2 regions of the Streptomyces sp. NPDC001153 genome follow, and region 2 is predicted to be linked to the other one. Evidence: riboswitches for the same ligand, from Rfam matches in the RefSeq annotation. Region 2 holds a riboswitch; the other holds the start of a gene.
The links. A riboswitch is a leader RNA that binds a small molecule or an ion and turns the genes downstream of it on or off. The one in region 2 is predicted to bind magnesium.
Positions count from the first base shown of each region.

Region 1 (10,577 bases), on a different contig from region 2:
TCGGCGGAGTTCTCCGCCTCGTCACCGCCGCCGTCATCGCCGCCCTCCGCGGCGAACGCGGACATGCCATGGCCCGCGTGCACCGCCTTGATGTGCTGCCGGCCCATGGCGGCCTGGTGGCCTGCCTGCCAGGGCCGGGGCCTGGTGTCGCTCGACGCCGCGAACGACTGGGTGGTCACCAGTCCGAACGCGGCGGCCGCGACGGTACAGGTGATGAACCGTCGCTGGTGCTTCGGGGGCAACATGCCCTCTCCTCCCTGCGACGGGAGCATGGGGGTGTCCCGGCGCAGGGGGATCTTGGCGTGACCACAACAGCCACACAAAGGGCTCACAGGAAAAATGGGGGGTTGTTTACCTTCCGCCTCACATGAACCCGAACTCCCGCTCCCTGCATGCGCTTACCCACGCTTGACCTCACGTGCGGTTCAGCTTCTACGTTCATGGTCATCGGCATCAGCCGCAAAGGAGGCAGTTCCCATGACCGTGACCGCCGTTCCCGAGACGTACCGCAACGCCGTCGTCGCCCACATCATGGTCGACGGCGCCGCGGACGCGATCGGCTTCTACACCCGGGCATTCGGTGCGGAGGAGCTGTTCCGCCTCGGCGGCCCGGACGGACGCATCGTGCACGCCGAGGTCCGCATCCAGGGTGCCACCATCATGCTGGGCGACGCCGAGGGCCCCCTCTTCAGCGCACCGACCGCCGTGGGCGGCACCACCGTGGGCCTGCACGTCTTCGTCGAGAACGTCGATGCGCTCGCGCACCGGGCGGCCGCGGCCGGTGCGGAGCTCCTGCAGCCGCCCGCCGACCAGTTCCATGGCGACCGCACGACCGTACTGAAGGACCCCTACGGCCACGTCTGGGTCTTCCTCACCCACCTGGAGGACCTGACGCCGGACGAGGTGGCCCGCCGGGCCCGGGAACTCTTCGGCTCTCCCGCTGAACGATGATCAGGCGAGGCCGAACCAGCCCAGGACCGTCTGGACCAGCAGGATGGTGGACATGGCGGCGACGCCGACGACCACGGCGGTGGCGGCGATGCGGTAGCGCGGCCCGTTGGCGGCCGCCCCCAGGACCGAGCGGCGGTTGGTCAGCACCAGGAGGTAGACCAGGACGACGGGACTGATCAGGCCCTGCAGCACCTGGGTGCCGATCAGCAGCTGGATGACGTCGACCGGGGTCATCGCCACCGTGGCGCCGAGCACGATCTGGGCGGTGAACAGGCCCAGGAACAAGGGCGCGTCACGGAAGCTGCGGGAGACCGAGCGTTCCACACCCGCTGCCTCTCCTATGGCGTAGCTGGCCGAGAGCGGGACGACGGCGCCCGCGAGAGCGGAGGCGCCCATCAGGCCGAGCGCGAACAGCAGCTCCGCGCCCTGGCCCGCCACCGGCTTGAGGGCCTCGGCGGCCTGGGCCGCGGAGTCCAGCGGGCCGGTGCCGCCGATCGCGGACGCCGTGGCGATGATGATGGTCAGGCTGATGACACAGGCGAAGACGGCACCGAGGATGGCGTCGGCGCGGATGAGCGGGTAGTCGGCGGGCTTGGCGCCTCGGTCGACGACGCCTGCGGCGGCGTAGAACTGCATGTACGGGCTGACCGTCGTACCGATCAACGCGACCGCCAGCAGGATGAAACCCTTGCTCGGCTCGATGTGCGGGACGACCAGGTGGTGGCCGACCGCGCCCCAGTCGGGGTGGCCGAGGATCATCGCGACGGGATAGGCGAAGAACGCCAACGACATGATGAGGAAGATGCGTTCGGCCCAGTGGTAGGAGCCGAACAGCACCAGCGCCCACAGCAGGACCGCGGCCGGCGGGATGACCGCCCACTTCGGTACGCCGAGGAGTTCGAAGGCCGCGCCGATGCCGGCGAACTCCGACACGACCAGGCCCGTGTTGGCCAGCAGCAGGCAGAAGACGGCCAGTGCGGTCAGGCGCAGGCTGAACTGCTCGCGGATCAGGGCGCCCAGGCCCTTGCCGGTGTGGGCGCCGAGGCGGACGGCCATCTCCTGCACCATCACCAGGGCGATGGTGACCAGGACCATGAAGAAGAGGGTGCCGTAGGTGAATTGGGAGCCTGCGGAGGCATAGGTGGCGATACCGGCGGCGTCGTTGCCGGCGTTCGCGGCGACCAGGCCCGGGCCCGCGACCGCCGCGATCACGGTGATGCGCCGCCAGCCGGTGCGGCGCGCGGGGGTCTGCGGGGCCGCGGTGGCGGTGTCGAGGTCACGGGTCACTGCAGGAACCTCCTGAAGTGCAGGCGCCCGCGTTCGGGCAGCATCGCGTCGAGCAGGTCGTCGGCCAGGATCCGGCCGATCGGGCGGTCGCTGTCGTCGACCACCAGGAGTGAGGAGGCGCGGGCCGCCACCAGGTGGTCGGCGGCCTCCGCCACGGAGGTGTCGGCCTGCACGGTCTCCGGGGGGCCGAACTGGGCCCGCCAGGCGACCAGGTCGGCGATCGGGGTCGTGTCCTCGGCCACCGCGACGTCGAAGAGCGGGATGTCGCACAGCAGCCGGTCCGTGCCGTCCACGACGGTGACCGCGTCGATCTCGGTGCGGTGCTCGTGCTGCTCGGCCAGCCGTCCGCGTACCTCGGCGACGGTCTCGTCCTGCCGGGCGGTGATCAGCAGCGTGGTCATGGCACCGCCCGCCGTGCCCTCCCGGTGGGTCAGCAGCCGGCGCAGTTCCGCCGCCTCGTCCTTCGGCATCCGTGCCAGCAGGGCCTCGCGCTCCTCACGGGTGAGGTCGCGCAGAGCGTCCGTGGCCTCGTCGGGCTCCATCTCGTCGACGAGGCGGGCGGCGTGCTCCGGCTGGGCCTCGCGCAGCAGGTTCTCCAGCTCGTGCGGTTCCATCTCCTCCAGCGCGTCGGCGGCCTGCTCCGGTTCCAGCCAGCCCAGCAGCTGCTGGCGTTCGGCACGGCCGAGGTCCTCGAGGATGTCGGCGAGGTCGGCCGGGCGCAGCCGGTGCAGCGCCGCCCGGGAGGCGCGCAGCCGGACCTCCGGCGGGCCCTCGGTGGCCTGTTCGGCGAAGGGTGCGACGGCCTGCCAGTCCAGGACCCGCTCCGGGGTCGGGCGGGCCTGCCAGCGGCGCGGACCGAGCCGGCGCAGCAGCGTGGGCAGGGAGACGTCCACCCCGACCAGCACCACCTGGTCCACCAGAGGCGCCAGGTACAGGTCGGCGGCCCGGGTCACCTGCACGCCGTCGACGTCGACCAGTTGGTGGTCCAGGACGTCCTTGGCCAGCAGGACCTCGCCGGGCCGGCGGACGAAGTCCCGCAGGTCGACCCGGGCGGTGCGCAGCCGTACGTGCCCGGCGTGCACCTTGCCGACGGCGTCGGCGGGCAGGAAGGTGCGGCGTCGGCCGATGCGCAGGATCAGCCCGGTGACCGGCGGGTACGAGTCCGCGCCGTAGAGCCGGGCGACGACGTCGACGACGCGGCCGACCTCCTCGCCCGACTGGTTGGAGACCGGGCCGCCGATCAGCCCGGCCAGGGAGACCAGCGAGGTGCGCACCGCCTTGGACGCGGTGGCGCGGCGCTCCAGGGTGACCCGGCGGTCACGCAGACGGGCCGAGGTGGACATGAGCAGAGTGTGGGCAGCCAAGATGAACACCCCCTTGCCCCGGCGTGGCGGGGCTACGGGCGGCCCACGGCAGCACACTTCTTCCCCGAGCGGGCGGCACCGGTCACCGCAGGGCATGGCACGGCAGGCGCACGCCGGCCACGCGGCCTGCCAGGCCGGTGAGCTGGGCGACGGTCAGGGAAGAGGGGGCTGCTCCGGGCCACGGAAGGACGGCGCGGACAACACGAAGAGGGGCCGACTATGGCCCGGACTACTGTCCATGTCGCCTCCTCCCGGTCACGGCCGCGCACGAAGTGTCGCGGTCCTGCGGCAAGGGGCAGCCGGAGCCGGCTCGGCCCGGCGCACCCCAACTCGTCAGAGCTTTGGCACTCCACGGCGTGATCCCCCGCGACTTGGCGGGAGAAGCCACTTGGGGTCACCCCTTGGGCCGGGGAGACCTGTCCTGATCCGGAGCGTCTCTCGACGGGTGGGATCAGTGGCCTGTGTCCGTGAAGACGCCTCACCGAACGAGGTGTCTGCTGAATCCGCGAAAAGGATACGCCCGCCCCGGCCCGCCTTCCGAACCCATGACCGGCCCTTGACCCGGACCGTGGGGAACGAAGACGTTCCGCATCCGCCGTGCGGGCGGCGTCTGTTCGGTGTTCGGCGTGCCTATACCTCGATGTGGGAGCCCATGATGACGGTGCGGTCGCGGGGCAGGCCGAAGTACTCGGCGGCATCGGCCGTGATGTAGGAGGTGGCGACGAACAGGCGCTTGCGCCAGGCGGCCATCGTCGGGGCCGTTCCGCGCCGCAGCTCGATCTTCGACAGGAAGTAGGACGCCTGGTCGAGGTTGAGCGGCCCTTCGGTCCGGGACGGGTCGAGCAGGGCGAGGGTGCCGGGCACGTCCGGCGTCTCCATGTAGCCGAACCGGGCGGTGACGTGGATGATCCCGTCGTCGGCGTAGCCGAGGTCGTCCACGACGACCCGCTGGTCGGCCGGGACGCGGGGCACGGGTTCGGTCGCCAGGGAGAGGATCACGACCTGGTCGTGGCGCACGTGGTTGTGCTCGACGTTGGCCCGCATGGCCAACGGTGCCGTCTGCTTGCCCCGGTTGAGGAAGACGGCCGTACCGGGGATCCGGCGCGTCGGCACCTTCCCCGAGCGGAGGTCGTCGATGAACTCGGGCAGCGGGCCCTCCAGCCGTGCCCGCTCGGCGGTGACGAGTTCGCGGCCGCGCTGCCAGGTCGTCATGACGGTGAACACGGTCAGGCCGATCAGCAGCGGCAGCCACGCGCCGTGGACGAGCTTGGTCAGGTTGGCCGCCACGAACAGCAGGTCCACAAAGAGCAGCACGGTCGCGCCGGCGACGACCAGCCACAGGGGCGTACGCCACTTCGCGCGGGCGACGTAGAAGAACAGCAGGGTGGTGATGGTGATGGTGCCGGTGACCGCCATGCCGAACGCGAAGGCGAGCGCCGTGGAGCTGCGGAAGGCGAAGACCAGGGTGAGGACCGAGACCATGAGCAGCCAGTTGATCCAGGGGACGTAGATCTGGCCGATGGTGGATTCCGAGGTGTGCGCGATCCGCAGCCTCGGCAGGTAGCCGAGCTGGGCGGCCTGGGAGGTGACCGAGTACGCGCCGGTGATCACCGCCTGGGAGGCGATGACGGTGGCCGCCGTGGCGAGCACGACCATCGGCCACTGTCCCCAGGCGGGCACGAGCAGGAAGAAGGGGCTGCTGATGTTGTGCGGATCGGCGAGGATCAGGGCGCCCTGGCCGAAGTAGCTCAGGATGCAGGCGGGGAAGACGAGGAACAGCCAGGCCCGGGTGATCGAACGGCGGCCGAAGTGCCCCATGTCGGCGTACAGCGCCTCGGCGCCGGTGACCGCGAGCACGACGGCGGCCAGGGCGAAGAAGGCGGTGCCGAAATGACCGAACAGAAAGCCCAGGGCGTACGTCGGTGACAGTGCCCGGAGGATGCCCGGGTGGTCGGCGATGCCGGCGATGCCGCACGCGCCGATGGCCGCGAACCAGACGATCATGACCGGCCCGAACACCCGGCCCACCGCCGCGGTTCCCCGGCGCTGCACCACGAACAGCACGACGATGATCACGGCGGTGATGGGTACGACCGCGCCGCCCAGCGACGGCTGGACGACCTTGAGCCCCTCGACCGCGGACAGCACCGAGATCGCCGGGGTGATCATGCTGTCGCCGAAGAACAGCGACGCGCCGAAGATGCCCAGCGCGGCCAGGACGACCGCGGCGCGTCCGCCCTGCCGCGAGCCCCACCGCCGCAGCAGGGTGATCAGTGCCATGATGCCGCCCTCGCCCTCGTTGTCGGCGCGCATCGCCAGCAGCACATAGGTGACCAGGACGATGATCACCACCGACCAGAACACCAGGGACACCACCCCGTACACGTTCTCGGTGCTGACCGGGACGGGGTGCGGGTCGCGCGGGTTGAACACGGTCTGGAGGGTGTAGATCGGGCTGGTGCCGATGTCGCCGAAGACCACGCCGAGGGCACCGATCACCAGCGCGAGGCGCACCGAGTCGTGGCCGCTCGTCCCCAGGGGCTCCGGCGCCTGCGGTACGGCTCCGTCGTCCGACGCGGTTCCCTGCCGGCGTCCGGCCATGGTGCTCCTCCTCCGTGCGGGCCGCTGAACTGCAGGCCAGGGCATCGGGGCGGACGATACCCACCCCAGGGCGCAACCCCCGGGAGGGGGCGCCGTTCCCTCTCGAACGGCGTTTCGCACGGTCGGTCTGCGGGGGGACGAAGTCGGCTACCGCGCCTTCAGCGTCAACGGCCGCAAACTGGGTCACGGCCGGCCGATCAGGGTCAGGACCGGACAGCGCGTGCCGTTCCACGTCCTCAACGCCAGCGCCACCGAGATCCGCAGCCTCGCCCTGCCCGGCCACACCTTCACCGTGGTGGGCCTCGACGGCAACCCCGTACCCCGCCGGGCCAGTGTTCCGGTGCTGTGGATCGGCACCGCCGAACGCGTCTCGGCCCTGGTGGAGATGAACCACCCGGGTGTGTGGGTGCTGGGCGACCTGTCGGACGACGACCGCAACGCCGGCATGGGCACCGCGGTGGAGTACGCCGGCCGCGGCGGTTCCCCCGGTGGATCGCGCCGCCCGCGTTCACCTGGGCCTACCGCGCCTTCGCCCGTCCCGGCTCCGCCCCGCGGCGGCCCGACCGCACCATCGACCTGCTGGTGGAGAAGCGCAACGCCGCCGAGCGGGGATTCAACATCTGGCCCCTCAACGGCGTCCCGTTCTCCCTGGACAGCGACAGGCCGGTGCTGGACGTGAAGCGCGGCAAGCGGTACCGGATGCGGCTCCACCTGCACCGGCACACCTTCGAGATCACGCACATCGCCGGAACGCCCACCCGTGGCCTGCGCAAGGACGTCGTCATGCTCGGCGGTTACCAGACCCTCGACCTCGACTTCACCGCCGACCAGCCCGGACTGTCCCTGTTCCACTGCCATCAGCAGCTCCACATGGACTACGGGTTCATGGTCCTGCTGCGCTGCTCCTGATCCCGCGGAGCCCGGTGCCCTCCCACCCGTTGGGAACCGGCCCCGGTCGGTCTATCGTCGGAATTCTCGGGTCAGGACGAGGAGGACGGCCGGTGATGCCGCAGGACGAGGCCGTGGTGGGCTGTATGGGCAAGGTACTCATCGGGACGCGGGGATCCGCGGGTCCCGGGGAGGTCCTGGTGCGGGTCAGAGGCGGTTCCGAAACGTTCCTGGCCTGGTCCGAGGATCCCCTGCCCGCGGGCGCTACGGTCCTCGTGATCGAATCACGGGGATGCCGCGAGGTCGGCGTCATCGAGTGGGTGGATCCATTGGACGCGCTCGGCGGCGAGGCCGCCGGCGCAGGCTGAGGAGTACAAGCATGTTCGGATACCGCGTTCCCGCTCCCGACGAGGCGATGTTGATCTCGGGCGGAAGGCGGGGACTGGGGGGCGCGCCGTTCCGAGTGGTGACGGGCCACGGAAAGTTCGTGCTCCCGGTCTTTCGCAAGGTCCGGTTCCTCACCCTCTCCATGTGCGAGGCCGAGGTCACCGAGACCTGTGTGACCAAGCAGGGCATCTCGTTGCACGTCCGCGCGGTCATCGCCTTCAAGGTCGGCAACGACCACGAGAGCATCATCAACGCCGGTCAGCGCTTCCTCTCCGACCAGGAGCAGATGTCGGTGCTCACCGGCCGGATCTTCGCCGGCCACCTGCGGGCGATCATCGGCTCGATGACGGTCGAGGAGATCGTCACCGAGCGGCAGAAGCTCGCCGCCGAGGTCCTGGACACCTCCAAGGTGGAGATGGCGAAGATCGGCCTGATCGTCGACTCGCTGCAGATCCAGTCCATCGACGACGGCAACACCGGCTACATCGACGCGATGTCCGCCCCGCACAAGGCCGCGATCCAGCGGCAGGCCCAGATCGCCCAGGCCCAGGCCACGCAGGCCGCGGTCGAGGCGGAGCAGGCGGCCGCCCGTAAGCAGGCCGAGTACGCCCGGCAGACCGCCATCGTCAAGGCCGAGTACTCCGCCGAGGTGGACCGCGCCCAGGCGCAGGCCGCGCAGGCCGGACCGCTGGCGCAGGCCCACGCCCAGCAGGAGGTGCTCGCCGCCCAGACGGAACTCGCCGAGCGCCAGGCCAGGTTGCGCCAGCAGCAGCTGGTCGCCGAGGTCGTCAAGCCCGCCGAGGCCGAGGCCGAGCGGGTCAGGATCCTCGCCGCCGCCGAGGCCCAGCGCATGAAGATCCAGGCGGAGGCCGCCGCCTCCTACGACCGGGTCGCGCTCGACCGGATGCTCATCGACCAGCTCCCGCAGATCGTGAAGGAGGCCGCCGGCGGCCTGTCCGGCGCCAACGTCAACGTCCTGAACGGCGCGGACGGCCTCGGCGAGATCGCCGCCGGCCTGGTGTCCCAGGGTCTGACGATCCTCGACTCGGTCCGGCAGAACCTGGGCGGCCAGGACAAGGACAACAAGGGGGACGGCGACAGCAGGGGCCTGCTCCAGCTGCACTCGGGCAGCAAGGAGCGCAAGTCGGACGACGGCCCCGTGGACATGGACTAGGCGCTCCGCCGGTTCGGCCGGGAGGGGCCGTCCGGCCAGGCGGCGGTGGCCGCATGTCAAACACAGCCCCGCGCGCCTTCGGGGCGCCGCTCCACGACCGTGATGTGGCGGTCCCGCCCGGGACACTCCAGCTCGTCCAGCACCGCGACCGCCAGGTCCTCGGCGCTGATCCGGGACCGGCCACCGGCATCCGTCAGCAGGGTGTCGGTGCCGCGCCGGTAGCGGCCGGTGCGTTCGCCGGGTTCCAATACGGCCGGCGGGCTGAGGTAGACCCAGTCGGCGTCGGTGCGGGCCCGGCAGGCGCGCAGCTGGGCGACGCCGGCGATCGCCACGGCGCGGTGTTCCTCCGGCACGTACGCGGGGTTGTCGGCGACCAGCAGCTCCCGGTCGCCGGGGCTGCGCAGGGCGCCGGCGCCGCCCACCACCAGGACGCGGATCCCGAGCCGGGCGGCGGCGTCCAGCACCGTGCGCGTGGCGCCGACCAGGAAGTCCTGGTCGGCCGGGAACGTCCGTACGGTCAGTACGACGGCGTCGGCGCCGGTCAGCGCCTCCTGCACGGCGCACCGGTCGGCCACGTCCACCGCGACCGGCGTCACCTCAGGGTCGTCGCTCGGCGGCGGCTTCCGGGACAGCGCCGGCACCCGGTGTCCGCGCGTCCTCGCCTCGGTGACCACCCGGGTGCCGACCATCCCGGTGGCTCCGAGCACGGCGATCGTCATCGCACCTGTCCTCATCGGGCTTGTCCTCCTTCGTCCGGGGTCCCGTGGGACCGAGTTGCGCGGCCACCAGCGCGGTCAGCGCCAGGGCGAAGCCCAGGGTCTGCGGCGGGCTCAGCGACTCGCCCAGCGTGCTGCCGATGACGGTCGCGACCAGCGGGGACAGCAGCACCAGCGGCGCGGACGCGGCGACCGGCAGACTGCCGATCCCGCGGAACCACAGCGTGTACGAGATCAGCCCGCCCATGCTGCCGAGCCACAGATAGCCGCCGGCGGCACCCGCGTCGATCCCCTGCGGCACCCCTTCGACCGCCAGGGTGAGCGGCAGCAACAGCAGCCCGCCGACGGTCAGTTGCCAGCCGGCCAGGGTGAGCGGGCCGACGCCCGCCGGCCGGCCCCAGCGCTTGGTGAGGACGACACCGGCGGCCATCATCGCCGTATGGCCGAGACCGGCGAGCACGCCGACGGCGTCCAGCCGGGCCTGTGGTCCGAGCACGACGAGCCCGACTCCGAGCACGCCGAGCACGCCCCAGGTCAGCCGCCAGGCCGTGGGCCGGTCGTGGAGCAGCGCGAGGCCGAGCCCGGCCACCAGCAGCGGCTGGGCGGCGCCGAGGGTGGCGGCCACACCGCCGGGCAGGCGTTCGGCGGCCACGAACAGCAGGGGCATGGGGCCGATGTTCAGGACGCCGAGGACCGCGGTCCTCCACCACCACTGCCCGCGCGGCAGCACCCGGGTGACCGCCAGCGCGAGCAGTCCGGCGGGCAGGGCCCGCATCAGGCCCGCGAAGAGTGGATGCCCGGGCGGGAGCAGCCGCGTGGTGACCACGTAGGTGGTGCCCCAGGACGCGGGAGCGAGCCCGGTGAGCAGGACGGTCGCCGCCCGGGCCCGGTACCGGTGCGTGGAATGCGGGGGATGCATGGGGGAAGTCTTGGCGGAAGACGTCCATGATTCCAAAGCATGGTTGTCATCACAGCCATGAACGAGCACGATTGATCCGTGGATCTTCAGCAGCTGCGCTACGTCGTCGCCGTCGCCGACACCCTCAACTTCACCCGTGCCGCGGAACGGTGTCAGGTGGTGCAGTCGGCGCTGAGCCATCGGATCGCCGCGCTGGAGCGGGAGGTGGGGGTGCGGCTGTTCGCCCGGTCCAGCCGCCGGGTCGAACTGACCGGCGCCGGCGCGGCGTTCCTGGTGGGCGCGCGCGAGTG
Region 1 covers NZ_JBSFJZ010000030.1:58,111-68,687, reverse strand. Annotated here, with positions in the region: gene ACWDEN_RS30340 (glycosyl hydrolase) at 1-245, opposite strand, end outside; gene ACWDEN_RS30335 (VOC family protein) at 478-951, shown strand; gene ACWDEN_RS30330 (NRAMP family divalent metal transporter) at 952-2,238, opposite strand; gene ACWDEN_RS30325 (magnesium transporter MgtE N-terminal domain-containing protein) at 2,235-3,581, opposite strand; M-box (ykoK) riboswitch at 3,920-4,099, opposite strand; gene ACWDEN_RS30320 (potassium transporter Kup) at 4,233-6,203, opposite strand; gene ACWDEN_RS30315 (hypothetical protein) at 6,247-6,882, shown strand; gene ACWDEN_RS30310 (multicopper oxidase domain-containing protein) at 6,786-7,112, shown strand; gene ACWDEN_RS30305 (hypothetical protein) at 7,208-7,459, shown strand; gene ACWDEN_RS30300 (SPFH domain-containing protein) at 7,471-8,652, shown strand; gene ACWDEN_RS30295 (NAD(P)-dependent oxidoreductase) at 8,709-9,341, opposite strand; gene ACWDEN_RS30290 (EamA family transporter) at 9,250-10,287, opposite strand; gene ACWDEN_RS30285 (LysR family transcriptional regulator) at 10,366-10,577, shown strand, end outside.
Region 1: it holds a riboswitch for magnesium, as region 2 does, so the genes downstream of both, ACWDEN_RS30325 (magnesium transporter MgtE N-terminal domain-containing protein) here and ACWDEN_RS31140 (magnesium transporter MgtE N-terminal domain-containing protein) in region 2, are expected to answer to the same signal.

Region 2 (10,577 bases):
CGCGGTGTTCGTCGCCGTCCTCGGGGTGGTCGCCGGTGCCACGCTCTCGACGGCCGCTGCGTTGGCCCACGACGTCCACGTGCACACAGCACGCCGCGGCCGGCTCAGGGAAGTCAGCGAGGTCCGGTCGGCTCGCTGGTCCGGGGTGTCGGCGTCGGCGTCCTCAGCATCGTCCTCGCTGTCCTTTCGCAGGGCTACAACGTGAACTTCCTGTCCTCCCTCGCACTCGCTGTCGCGGCCTCCTCGGTACTGCCCGTCGTCGTCCACACCCTCTTCTGGCAGACCCCGGTACCCGCCCGCCCTGCAACGACCAGCTCAACCGCCTGCCCCTAGCAGACCAGCATGCAGCCCGGATGACCATGCCCAGTAATGCCGCCGGGTCGGGCGTGCCAGGTCGGCGGAGTGGTTTTGGATTGGAGTTGCTTCGGCGCGCCACCAAACGCGCCGAGATCGCGACGGGAGCACTCGACCGCTCCCTCAAGTTCGCCACCGAACTCGCCCAGTTCGACATCAGCGACCACGCCCGCCGCCTCATTCGAACCGCCTGGTCCCGGTTGGGCCACAGCAGCTGACGGGCCGCGCTGATCTATCAGCACATGACCAGCGAACGGGACCGGGCCATCGCCGACCGGCCCGGCGCCGTGTTTTGGGGCGGCGGGGGAGCGGCCTCAGCCTCGTCCGAGACGAACGTGCCGGCCCATAGTCGCACGCGTGTGGCACGACCCCTGGAACGCCGAAGGCCCAGCCTGGGAGGAAATCCCTCCTGAGCTGGCCCTTCTCTCTGTGCCCCCGGCAGGATTCGAACCTGCGACACCCGCTTTAGGAGTGGGATCGAATCCTTGCTGGGGAGTGCTCGACGCTGCTGGGCGATGCTATTTCCCCTGGTCAGCAGCGAAGCGGCTGCGTACTCGATCTCGCGCATGACACCCTGTGCCGGACAGTCCGTTCACGCATCGCGTACGCACGAAGCCCGCGTCGGGGGTCAGCCGAGGCCGAACCAGCCGAGGATGGTCTGGACGAGCAGGATGGTGGACATGCCCGCGACGCCGATGACCACGACGGTGGCGCCGATCCGGTAGCGGGGGCCGTTGGCCGCCGCGCCGAGCACCGAGCGGCGGTTGGTCAGGACCAGAAGGTAGACCAGCACGATGGGGCTGATCAGGCCCTGGAGGACCTGGGTGCCGATGAGCAGCTGGATGACGTTCACCGGGGTCATGGCGACGACCGCGCCGAGCACGATCTGGGCGGTGAACAGGCCCAGGAAGAGCGGTGCGTCGCGGAAGCTGCGGGAGACGGAGCGTTCCACTCCGGCGGCCTCGCCGACGGCGTAGCTGGCGGAGAGCGGGACGACGGCACCGGCGAGCGCGGAGGCACCGATCAGGCCCACGGCGAAGAGGAGTTCGGCGTTCTGGCCGGCGACCGGTTCGAGGGCTTGTGCAGCCTGGGCCGCTGAGTCCAGCGGGCCGGTGCCGCCTATCGCGGCGGCGGTGGCGATGATGATCGTCAGGCTGATGATGCAGGCGAACACCGCACCGATCACGGCGTCCAGCTTGATGAGCCGGTAGTCCTCGGGTTTGGCGCCCCGGTCGACGACGCCTGCGGCGGCGTAGAACTGCATGTACGGGCTGACGGTCGTGCCGATCAGGGCGACCGCGAGGAGGATGAAGCTCTTGTTGGGCTCGATGTGCGGGACGACGAGGTGCTTGCCGACCTCGCCCCATTGGGGGTGGCCCAGGATCATCGCGATGGGGTAGGCGAAGAACGCCAGCGACATGATGAGGAAGATGCGTTCTGCCCACCGGTAGGAGCCGAACAGGACCAGCGACCAGAGCAGGATCGCGGTCGGCGGGATGACCGCCCACTTTGGTACGCCGAGCAGTTCGAAGGCGGCACCGATGCCCGCGAACTCGCTGACGACCAGGCCCGTGTTGGCCAGCAGGAGACAGAACACCGCAAGTGCGGTCAGGCGGAGGCTGAACTGCTCGCGGATCAGCGCCCCGAGACCCTTGCCGGTGTGCGCGCCGAGGCGGACGGCCATCTCCTGGACCATGACCAGGGCGATGGTGACCAGCACCATGAAGAACAGCGTGCCGTAGGTGTATTGAGACCCGGCGGAGGCGTAGGTGGCGATGCCTGCGGCGTCGTTGCCGGCGTTCGCGGCGACCAGACCGGGACCGGCGATGGCAGCGATCATCGCGAGACGGCCCAGGCCCCGCCGCCGCGTGGCGAGGGCGGCGGGGGAGGTGGCCGTTGTGGTGTCCAGGTCGCTGGTCACTGCAGGAACCTCCGGAAGTGCAGACGCCCGCGCTCGGGCAGCAGGTAGTCGAGCAGGTCGTCGGCGAGGATCCGGCCGAGGGGCCGGTCGGTGTCGTCGACCACCAGAAGTGAGGTGGCGCGGGAGTCGACCAGCTGGTCGGCGGCCTCGCCGAGGGGGGTGTCGGGGCGGACGGTGGCTGGCGGGCCGAACTGGGATCGCCAGGTCACCAGGTCGGCCATCGGGGTGGTGTCCTCGGCGACGGCCAGGTCGAACAGGGGGAGGTCGCACAGCAGCCGGCCGTTGTCGTCCACGACGGCGATCGCGTCGATCTCGGTGCGGTGCTCGGCCTGTTCGGCCAGCTGTGCCCGCACTTTGGCGACGGTCTCGTCCGGGCGGGAGGTGATCAGCAGTGTGGTCATGGCGCCGCCGGAGGTGCCCTCGCGGTGGGTCAGCAGCCGTCGCAGCTCCGCGGCCTCGCCGCTCGGCATGCGGGACAGCAGGGCCTCGCGCTCCTCGCGGGTGAGGTCGCGCAGGGCATCGGTGGCCTCGTCGGGCTCCATCTCGTCGACGAGGCGGGCGGCGTGCTCCGGCTGGGCCTCGCGCAGCAGGTTCTCCAGCTCGTGCGGTTCCATCTCCTCCAGCGCGTCGGCGGCCTGCTCCGGTTCCAGCCAGCCCAGCAGCTGCTGGCGTTCGTTGCGGCCGAGGTCTTCGAGGATGTCGGCGAGGTCGGCCGGGCGCAGCCGCTGCAGGGCGGCCCGGGAGGCGCGCAGCCGGACCTCCGGCGGGCCCTCGGTGGCCTGTTCGGCGAAGGGTGCGACGGCCTGCCAGTCCAGGACCCGCTCCGGGGTCGGCCGGGCCTGCCGGCGGCGCGGGCCGAGCCGGCGCAGCAGAGTCGGCAGGGAGACGTCCACGCCGACCAGCACGATCTGGCCGACCAGGGGCGCGAGATACAGGTCGGCGGCCCGGGTGACCTGGACGCCGTCCACGTCGACGAGCTGGTGGTCAAGGATGTCCTTGGCCAGCAGCACCTCGCCGGGGCGGCGGGAGAAGTCGCGCAGGTCGACGCGGGCGGTGCGCAGCTGTACGTGACCTGCCTGCACCTTGCCGATCGCGTCCGCGGCCACGAAGGTCTGCCGGCGGCCGATGCGCAGGATCAGCCCGGTGACCGGGGGGTACGGCTCCGTGCCGTACAGCCGGGCGACCACGTCGACGACGCGGCCGACCTCCTCGCCCGCCTGGTTGGTGACCGGTCCGCCGATCAGGCCGGCCAGCGAGACGAGGGAGGTGCGGACGGCTTTGGTGGCGGTGGCACGGCGTTCGAGGTGGACCCGGCGGTTGCGGAACCGAGCCTTGGTGGACATGAGCAGAGTGTGGGCAGCCAAGGTGAACACCTCCTTGCCCCGTCACGACGGGGCAGCGGGCGGCCCTCGGCGGTGCTCTTCCTCCCCGTACCGGCCGGTGACAGGTACGCCAGGACATACGCAGGCACGCCTGGAACAAGCCGGTGCGCAGTCGGACCACCGGGTACGAGCCGGATGGGTCAGGGAAGAACGAGCTACCGCGGGCCGCGGAAGGACGGCGCGGACAACACGAAGAGGGGCCGACTATGGCCCGGACTACTGTCCATGTCGCCTCCTCCCGGTCACGGCCGCGCATGAGGTGTCGCGGTCCTGCGGCAAGGGGCAGCCGGGCACGCTCGGTGCCGGCACACCCCAACTCGTCAGAGCTTTGGCACTCCACGGCGTGATCCCCGTGCGGGGAAGCCACTTGGGGTCACCCCTTAGGCCGGGGAGACCTGTCCTGAACCTGGGCGTCTCTCGACGTCGTCGGGTCAGTGGCCTGTGTCCGTGAAGACGCCTCACCGAACGAGGTGTCTGTTCAAACCGCATAAAGACTACGCCCGCACCCGCCCGCCTCCCTAATCCATGACCGGTCCTTGACCGAGGGCTGTCGAAGACAGGCCGTCACCGGCGTTGTCCGCCACGGTCACCCGTCACCGGAGTGTCCTGGCGAGAACCTGGCCGCCACCCAACCATGTACGACGGCCACGGGCAGGCGCCCGTCCGCGGCGATGATGTCCTCGGGTATGCCCGTGATCCAGGCGGAGAGCGCGGCTCTGCGCAGGTCGGCGGTGCGGGTGGCGAGCCCGGCACGAAACGCGTCCGCGGAGCCCGCGGTCAGTTTCGGGGCGTCCTCGGCCAGCTGCCGGGCGGCATGGCGCACAGCGCGGCGCGCGTACCGGATGTCGAGGTCGCTCATGCCGCCGTAGTCTCCCTTTCCCCGACGAGGCACGTGTCGTCCAAGTGTCACTGTAGATCGCGCTCGGGCGGCCCTGACCGGCGAAGGAAGCACGCATACTCGCTGAAGCAGGCATCCTCGCTGGGGCATCGGCGCTTCGTGAGAATGCGGTCAGTGTGCCGTCAAGGCTCCGTAAATCGGGTGAGCGGCACCCTGGGCGCGGGCGTAGCCTTGTGGAGGTTTGAAGAGGCACCTCGTTCGGTGAGGCGTCTTCACGGACACAGGCCACTGACCCCACGACGTCGAGAGACGCCCAGGTTCAGGACACCTCTCCCCGGCCTAAGGGGTGAGGCCAAGTGGCTTCCCGCCCGGTTCAACGGTTGGGATTACGCCGTGGAGTGCCAAAGCTCTGACGAGTTGGGGTGTGCCGCCCGCTTGGGCCGGCCGCTCCTTGCCGAGTCGATGACGACGCCGTTCACGGGCGTCTCCGGCCGGAAGGAGGCGAGAGACATGGAATGCAGTAGTCCGGGCCGAAGTAGGCCCCGCACCCGCTTGTCCTCGCATTCTTCCGGCACGCGGTAACCACCACCTCCCCTGCGCGGCACCTCCGTCGCGCCATGTCCACGGGCACGGCTGTGCCCGGTGGTGATGCTGTCCTGCGCGCATTCGGCGTGCAGGGGGTGATGGCTGCTGCGTGCCCCCGACCTCCCCCGGACCGGGGGACCGGGGAGGCACCACCATGACCGACACCATCGTGACCACGGTCGCCGCACCCCGCGCGGCGGTACTCGACGACGCGCACATCGGCGACATCCACGGCGCGCTGGGCACCATCCGCCTGGACGACCACGGCGAGCGCCGGGGTCTGTCGGCGAAGCTGAAGACGCTGCTGGCGATCGTCGGCCCCGGCCTGATCGTGATGGTCGGCGACAACGACGCCGGCGCCTTCGCCACCTACGGCCAAGCCGGCCAGAACTACGGCACCCACCTGCTGTGGACCCTGCTCCTGCTGGTGCCCGTGCTGTACATCAACCAGGAGATGGTGCTCCGCCTCGGCGCGGTCACCGGTGTCGGCCACGCCCGGCTGATCCTGGAGCGGTTCGGGAAGTTCTGGGGCGCGTTCAGCGTCATCGACCTGTTCCTGCTCAACGCGCTCACCCTGGTGACCGAGTTCATCGGGATCACGCTGTCCGCCGGCTACCTGGGCCTGCCCAAGGCGGCGGCGGTGCTGCTGGCCGCCGTGATCATCATCGCGTCGGCGTTCACCGGATCCTTCCGCCGCTTCGAGCGGGTGGCGATGACGCTGTGCGCGGCCTCGCTGCTGCTGGTGCCTATCTACTTCATGGTCCACCCGCACGCCTCACGGATGGCCGCCGACTTCGTCACCCCGAACCTGCCGGGCGGCTCCGGGCAGCTGTCCACGGTGATGCTGCTGATCATCGGCATCGTCGGCACCACGGTCGCCCCCTGGCAGCTGTTCTTCCAGCAGTCGTACGTGATCGACAAGCGGATCACCCCGCGGTTCATGCGCTACGAAAAGGTCGACCTGTGGATCGGCATCGTGATCGTGGTCATCGGTGCTGCCGCGATGATGGGCTTCACAGCCGCCGCGTTCTCGGGGACGCACGGCTTCGGCCAGTTCACCGACACCGCCGGGGTCGCGCACGGCCTTGAAGCCAAGGCGGGCAAGCTGGCCGGGGTGCTGTTCGCGATCGCGCTGCTGGACGCCTCGATCATCGGCGCGTTCGCGGTGTCGCTGTCGACCGCGTACGCGATCGGTGACGTACTGGGCATGAAGCACTCCCTGCACCGGGGGGTGGGCGGCGCGAAGGGTTTCTATGCCGTCTACGCCGGGCTCGTTGCCGCCGCGGCCACCATCGTGCTGATCCCGGGCTCGCCGCTGGGCCTGCTGACCGAGGGCGTGCAGACCCTGGCCGGCGTGCTGCTGCCGTCCGCGAGCGTGTTCCTTCTGCTGCTGTGCAACGACAAGCAGGTTCTGGGGCCGTGGGTGAACGGCCCGAGGACCAACGCCTTCACCGCGGCGGTGGTGGGGGTGCTGGTCATGCTGTCGGTGATCCTGACCGCGTCGGTCCTGTTCCCGGACATCAGCGCGGACGCGATCGTCGACATCATGGCCGCCTGCGGGGGCGCCGGGGTGCTCGCCGCGGCGTACGCCTTCACTCGGCGGCGTACGGCCACCAAGGAGGACCCGATCGACCGCACCGGCCGGGACGCCTGGCGGATGCCGCCGCTGGGGAGCCTCACCCCGGCCGTGATGTCCAGCGGCAAGAAGATCGGCATGGGCGCGCTGCGCACCTACCTGCTGGTCTCCGTGATCCTCGTGGTCATCAAGATCGTGCAGGTCGTGGTCAGCCAGTGAGTCACCAACCGCCTCACCTTGAAGGAGGTGTGCCATGCACGCCCTGACCACAATGGACTTCCTGATCCGGCTCGCCACCGGTGCGGCCTGCGGCGCGCTCATCGGCGTCGAGCGGCAGTGGCGGGCACGTATGGCGGGCCTGCGTACCAACGCCCTGGTCGCCACCGGCGCCACGCTGTTCGTGCTGTACAGCGTGGCGGTGGGCGACACCGGCAGCCCGACGCGGGTGGCCTCCTACGTCGTGTCCGGGATCGGCTTCCTGGGCGGCGGGGTGATCCTGCGCGACGGCGCCGGCGTGCGCGGACTGAACACGGCTGCCACCCTGTGGTGCTCGGCGGCGGTCGGCGTCCTGGCCGCCTCCGGACGGCTCGCCCTGGCCGCACTCGGCACCCTGACCGTGCTCGGCATCCACGTGCTGCTGCGCCCGGCCGGACGCCTGCTGGACCGGGCCCCGGCCGCCGGCAGCGACCCGGACGCCCAGGTACGGGCCAGCGTGCACCTGCGCTGCGAGCGCGGGTCCGAGACCCATACCCGGGCCCTGCTCGCCCAGGCCCTGACCGCCTCCGGGCTGACCGCGACCGGTCTGCGGGCCCGCCGCGAGGGCGAGGACACCACCAGCGTCCGCGCCGCCGTCACCGTCAGCGGCGACGTGGCTGCCGCGCTGGAGCAGGTCATCTCCCGTCTCTCACTGGAGCCCGGGGTGCACGACCTGCACTGGCACCTGGACGACGAGGACGACGACGAACGGGCGCCCCGGTCAGGGCAGCGGGTGCTTGCCTGACACCCCGAGCAAAGGGCCTGACAGCCCCAGGACAGCAGTCCGCTTCGCACGACACGATGAAGAGGAAGACAGGGAGGTGTGCGTCATGCGGACGGTACCCCACCCCCGCACCGGGGAGGGCGCGGCGTTCCTCGGCGTGCTCACGCTCGTCGTACTGGAGACGGTCGCGGTCAACACCGCCCCCACGCGCGACAAGCCGGTGGTCGGCGGTGCGCTGATGGGTGCCGCGACCGCGGCGTTCATCCTGGTCGCGGCCATGTGGCACCACCACCGGCAGGCCGAGCAACGCCCTCACAGGGTCGTGCCGCAGGACCTGGGGGACGGGTTGTTCACCGCCCGGTCCCTGGAGTGCTTCCCGATGGAGACCGTCCGGCCCTTCCTGCTCGGCCCGGACGCCCCGAGCCTGAACAGCCTGTACACGGCGTGGCTCCTCGCCACCCACGGTCATGACTCGGCGTGGATCGCACACCACCTCGACCTGCCCCCCGAGGTGATCCATCTGCTGACTGACGCCGCCCGCCAGCGGCACTGACCACCGCCGTTCCCTCCTGACCGTTCACCGCCTCCTGGCACACCGTCCGGACCCGGCGAAGGAGAGTCCCGCATGTCGATGGTCGGCAACCTGCGCAAAGTCGCCCGCCTGACGCGGCGGAGCCGCGGCCGCGTGGACCTCAGCCACCCGGCCCGCTCCCCGCTCGGCTCGGCGATGGTCAACTGCGTCGTCTACCGCGACGGCGCCCGGCAGCCCGGCACCGACACCGTCGAGGAGGCCGTCCAGCAGGTAAGCAAGCACGGCCACGACTTCGTGTGGCTTGGCCTGCACGAGCCGACCGAGACGGAGTTCGCCGAGGTCGCCGAGCTCTTCTGCCTGCACCCGCTCGCCGTGGAGGACGCTGTACAGGCCCATCAGCGGCCCAAGTTGGAGAGTTACGGCGATGTCCTGTTCGCGGTGTTCAAGACCGTCACCTACGTCGAGCACGAGCAGCTGACCGCCACCAGCGAGGTCGTCGACACCGGCGAGATCATGGTCTTCGCCGGCCCCGACTTCGTCGTCACCGTCCGCCACGGAAGCCACGGCTCCCTGGGACCGTTGCGCGAGGACCTGGAGGCCAACCCCGAACAGCTGGCGAAGGGCCCGTCGGCCGTCCTGCACGCCATAGCCGACCATGTGGTCGACGACTACCTCACCGTCACCGACGCCATCCAGGACGACATCGACGAGGTCGAGACCGAGGTCTTCTCTCCGCACGGCTCCCAGACCGCGGACGCCGGCCGTATCTACCAGCTCAAGCGCGAACTCCTGGAGATGAAGCGGGCGGTGGTCCCCCTGGCCCGCCCGCTGGAGATCCTGTCCACCAAGCCGCTGCGCTCCGCCGACCCGGAGATACGGGCGTACTTCCGGGACGTCGCCGACCACCTCGCCCGCGTTACCGAGCAGATCACCGGCTTCGCCTCCCTGCTCGACTCCATCCTGCCTGGGCCGCGATCATCGCCGTACCCACGATGGTGTGCGTCGTGTACGGCATGAACTTCGACCACATGCCGGCACTGCGCTGGACCTTCGGCTACCCCCTTGTCCTCGGCGTCATCGCGACCGCCTGTTTCCTGCTCCACCGCAGCTTCAAGCGCAACGGCTGGCTATGAGCGGGCAGACGCGTTCGCGGTAGCGGTCGGCGTATGGCATCCCGGTATGGGTGAGGGCCCGTGGGTACTCGACTGGAGTGACTGGAGTGACTGGAGTGACTGGAGGTGCGGCCTCATTCCTGTCTCTGCTGGGCCGGATGCTGGGACTGACAGCGTCGACCGACCTGGCACGCGAAGTCGTTGAGACCATGACCCGGGCCGGAGCCGGCGGCGTCGAGGCGCTGGGTAGGTCGGCCGTCCACACCGCCGGGACCGTGGGGCCGGCGGCGGTCAAGACGGTCGGCGGACTGACAGCCGGGATGACCAGGGCTGGTCTGCGAGCTGCCGGAGGGACCGCGCGCGTCGCGGTGTCGGTCGCGCGGCAAGGGACCTCGACGGCCGCGGGGATATCCGGGCGGGCAGTGCGCGCGGGGTGTACTTTGGTCGATCTTCATCCGCGGCGGCACACGCGGCGCCTGTGGACCGGGCACGGACGTGCGCACATCGAGGTGCGGGGGCTCGAACGCGGTGGCCACAGGCGGGAGCGACTGGCCGGCGCCGTGACCACATCACTGCGCGGGCTGGACGGCGTGGGGTGGGCCGAGGTCAACGCTGTCACCGGCCAGGTCCTGCTGGCGTTCGACGAACGCAGGGTCGCCCTCGACCGGCTCATGGACACGGTGAAGGCGGTGGAAGAGGCACAGGGCGTGCAGGATGAGGACTTCGCCTGGGCACAGCCGGTCACTCCGGGCGATGACGCGCCCGTAGCTGCCGTGGTGACCGAGTTGCTGGTCGACTGCGCGGCGGTGGCCGCCGGGGTCGTCCAGCGGGTCCTTCGTCTGCCGCCGCTGCCGCGCGCGGTGCCCGCAGCGGTTGCCACGCTGGAACTGGAGCAGGAGCTGCGCCGCCGCCTGATGCGGCGCATCGGGCCGGTGCAGACCGACGTGCTGCTGTCGCTGGCCGGCGCCACCGTCAACGGACTGTGCGCCGGCATCGGCACATGCCCGCAGTCGACGCGGTCAACCGGCTGCTGCTGCTCGGCGAGATCCGCGCCCGGCACCAGGTGTGGGGGCGGCGCGAGAAGGACCTGTGCTCGGGCCCGGACTGCGTACCGCACACCCGGCCGACGCGACATCTGCGCGCCAGGGCCCGGCCGTCCGGCCCGGTGGAGCAGTGGGAGGAACGGTTGGCCCCGTTCGCCCCGCTCACCGCCGCCACGGTCCTCGCGCTGAGGGGCAGTCCTGGACGTGCGGCGGACGCGCTGCTCGCCACCGTACCCAGGGCCGCCCGCTACGGCC
Region 2 covers NZ_JBSFJZ010000031.1:87,428-98,004, reverse strand. Annotated here, with positions in the region: gene ACWDEN_RS31155 (sodium:solute symporter family transporter) at 1-205, shown strand, start outside; partial or broken gene ACWDEN_RS31150 (replication initiation protein) at 420-551, shown strand; gene ACWDEN_RS31145 (NRAMP family divalent metal transporter) at 983-2,275, opposite strand; gene ACWDEN_RS31140 (magnesium transporter MgtE N-terminal domain-containing protein) at 2,272-3,618, opposite strand; M-box (ykoK) riboswitch at 3,962-4,134, opposite strand; gene ACWDEN_RS31135 (hypothetical protein) at 4,244-4,516, opposite strand; M-box (ykoK) riboswitch at 4,742-4,924, shown strand; gene ACWDEN_RS31130 (NRAMP family divalent metal transporter) at 5,235-6,875, shown strand; gene ACWDEN_RS31125 (MgtC/SapB family protein) at 6,910-7,656, shown strand; gene ACWDEN_RS31120 (hypothetical protein) at 7,742-8,188, shown strand; partial or broken gene ACWDEN_RS31115 (magnesium and cobalt transport protein CorA) at 8,261-9,300, shown strand; gene ACWDEN_RS31110 (hypothetical protein) at 10,280-10,577, shown strand, end outside.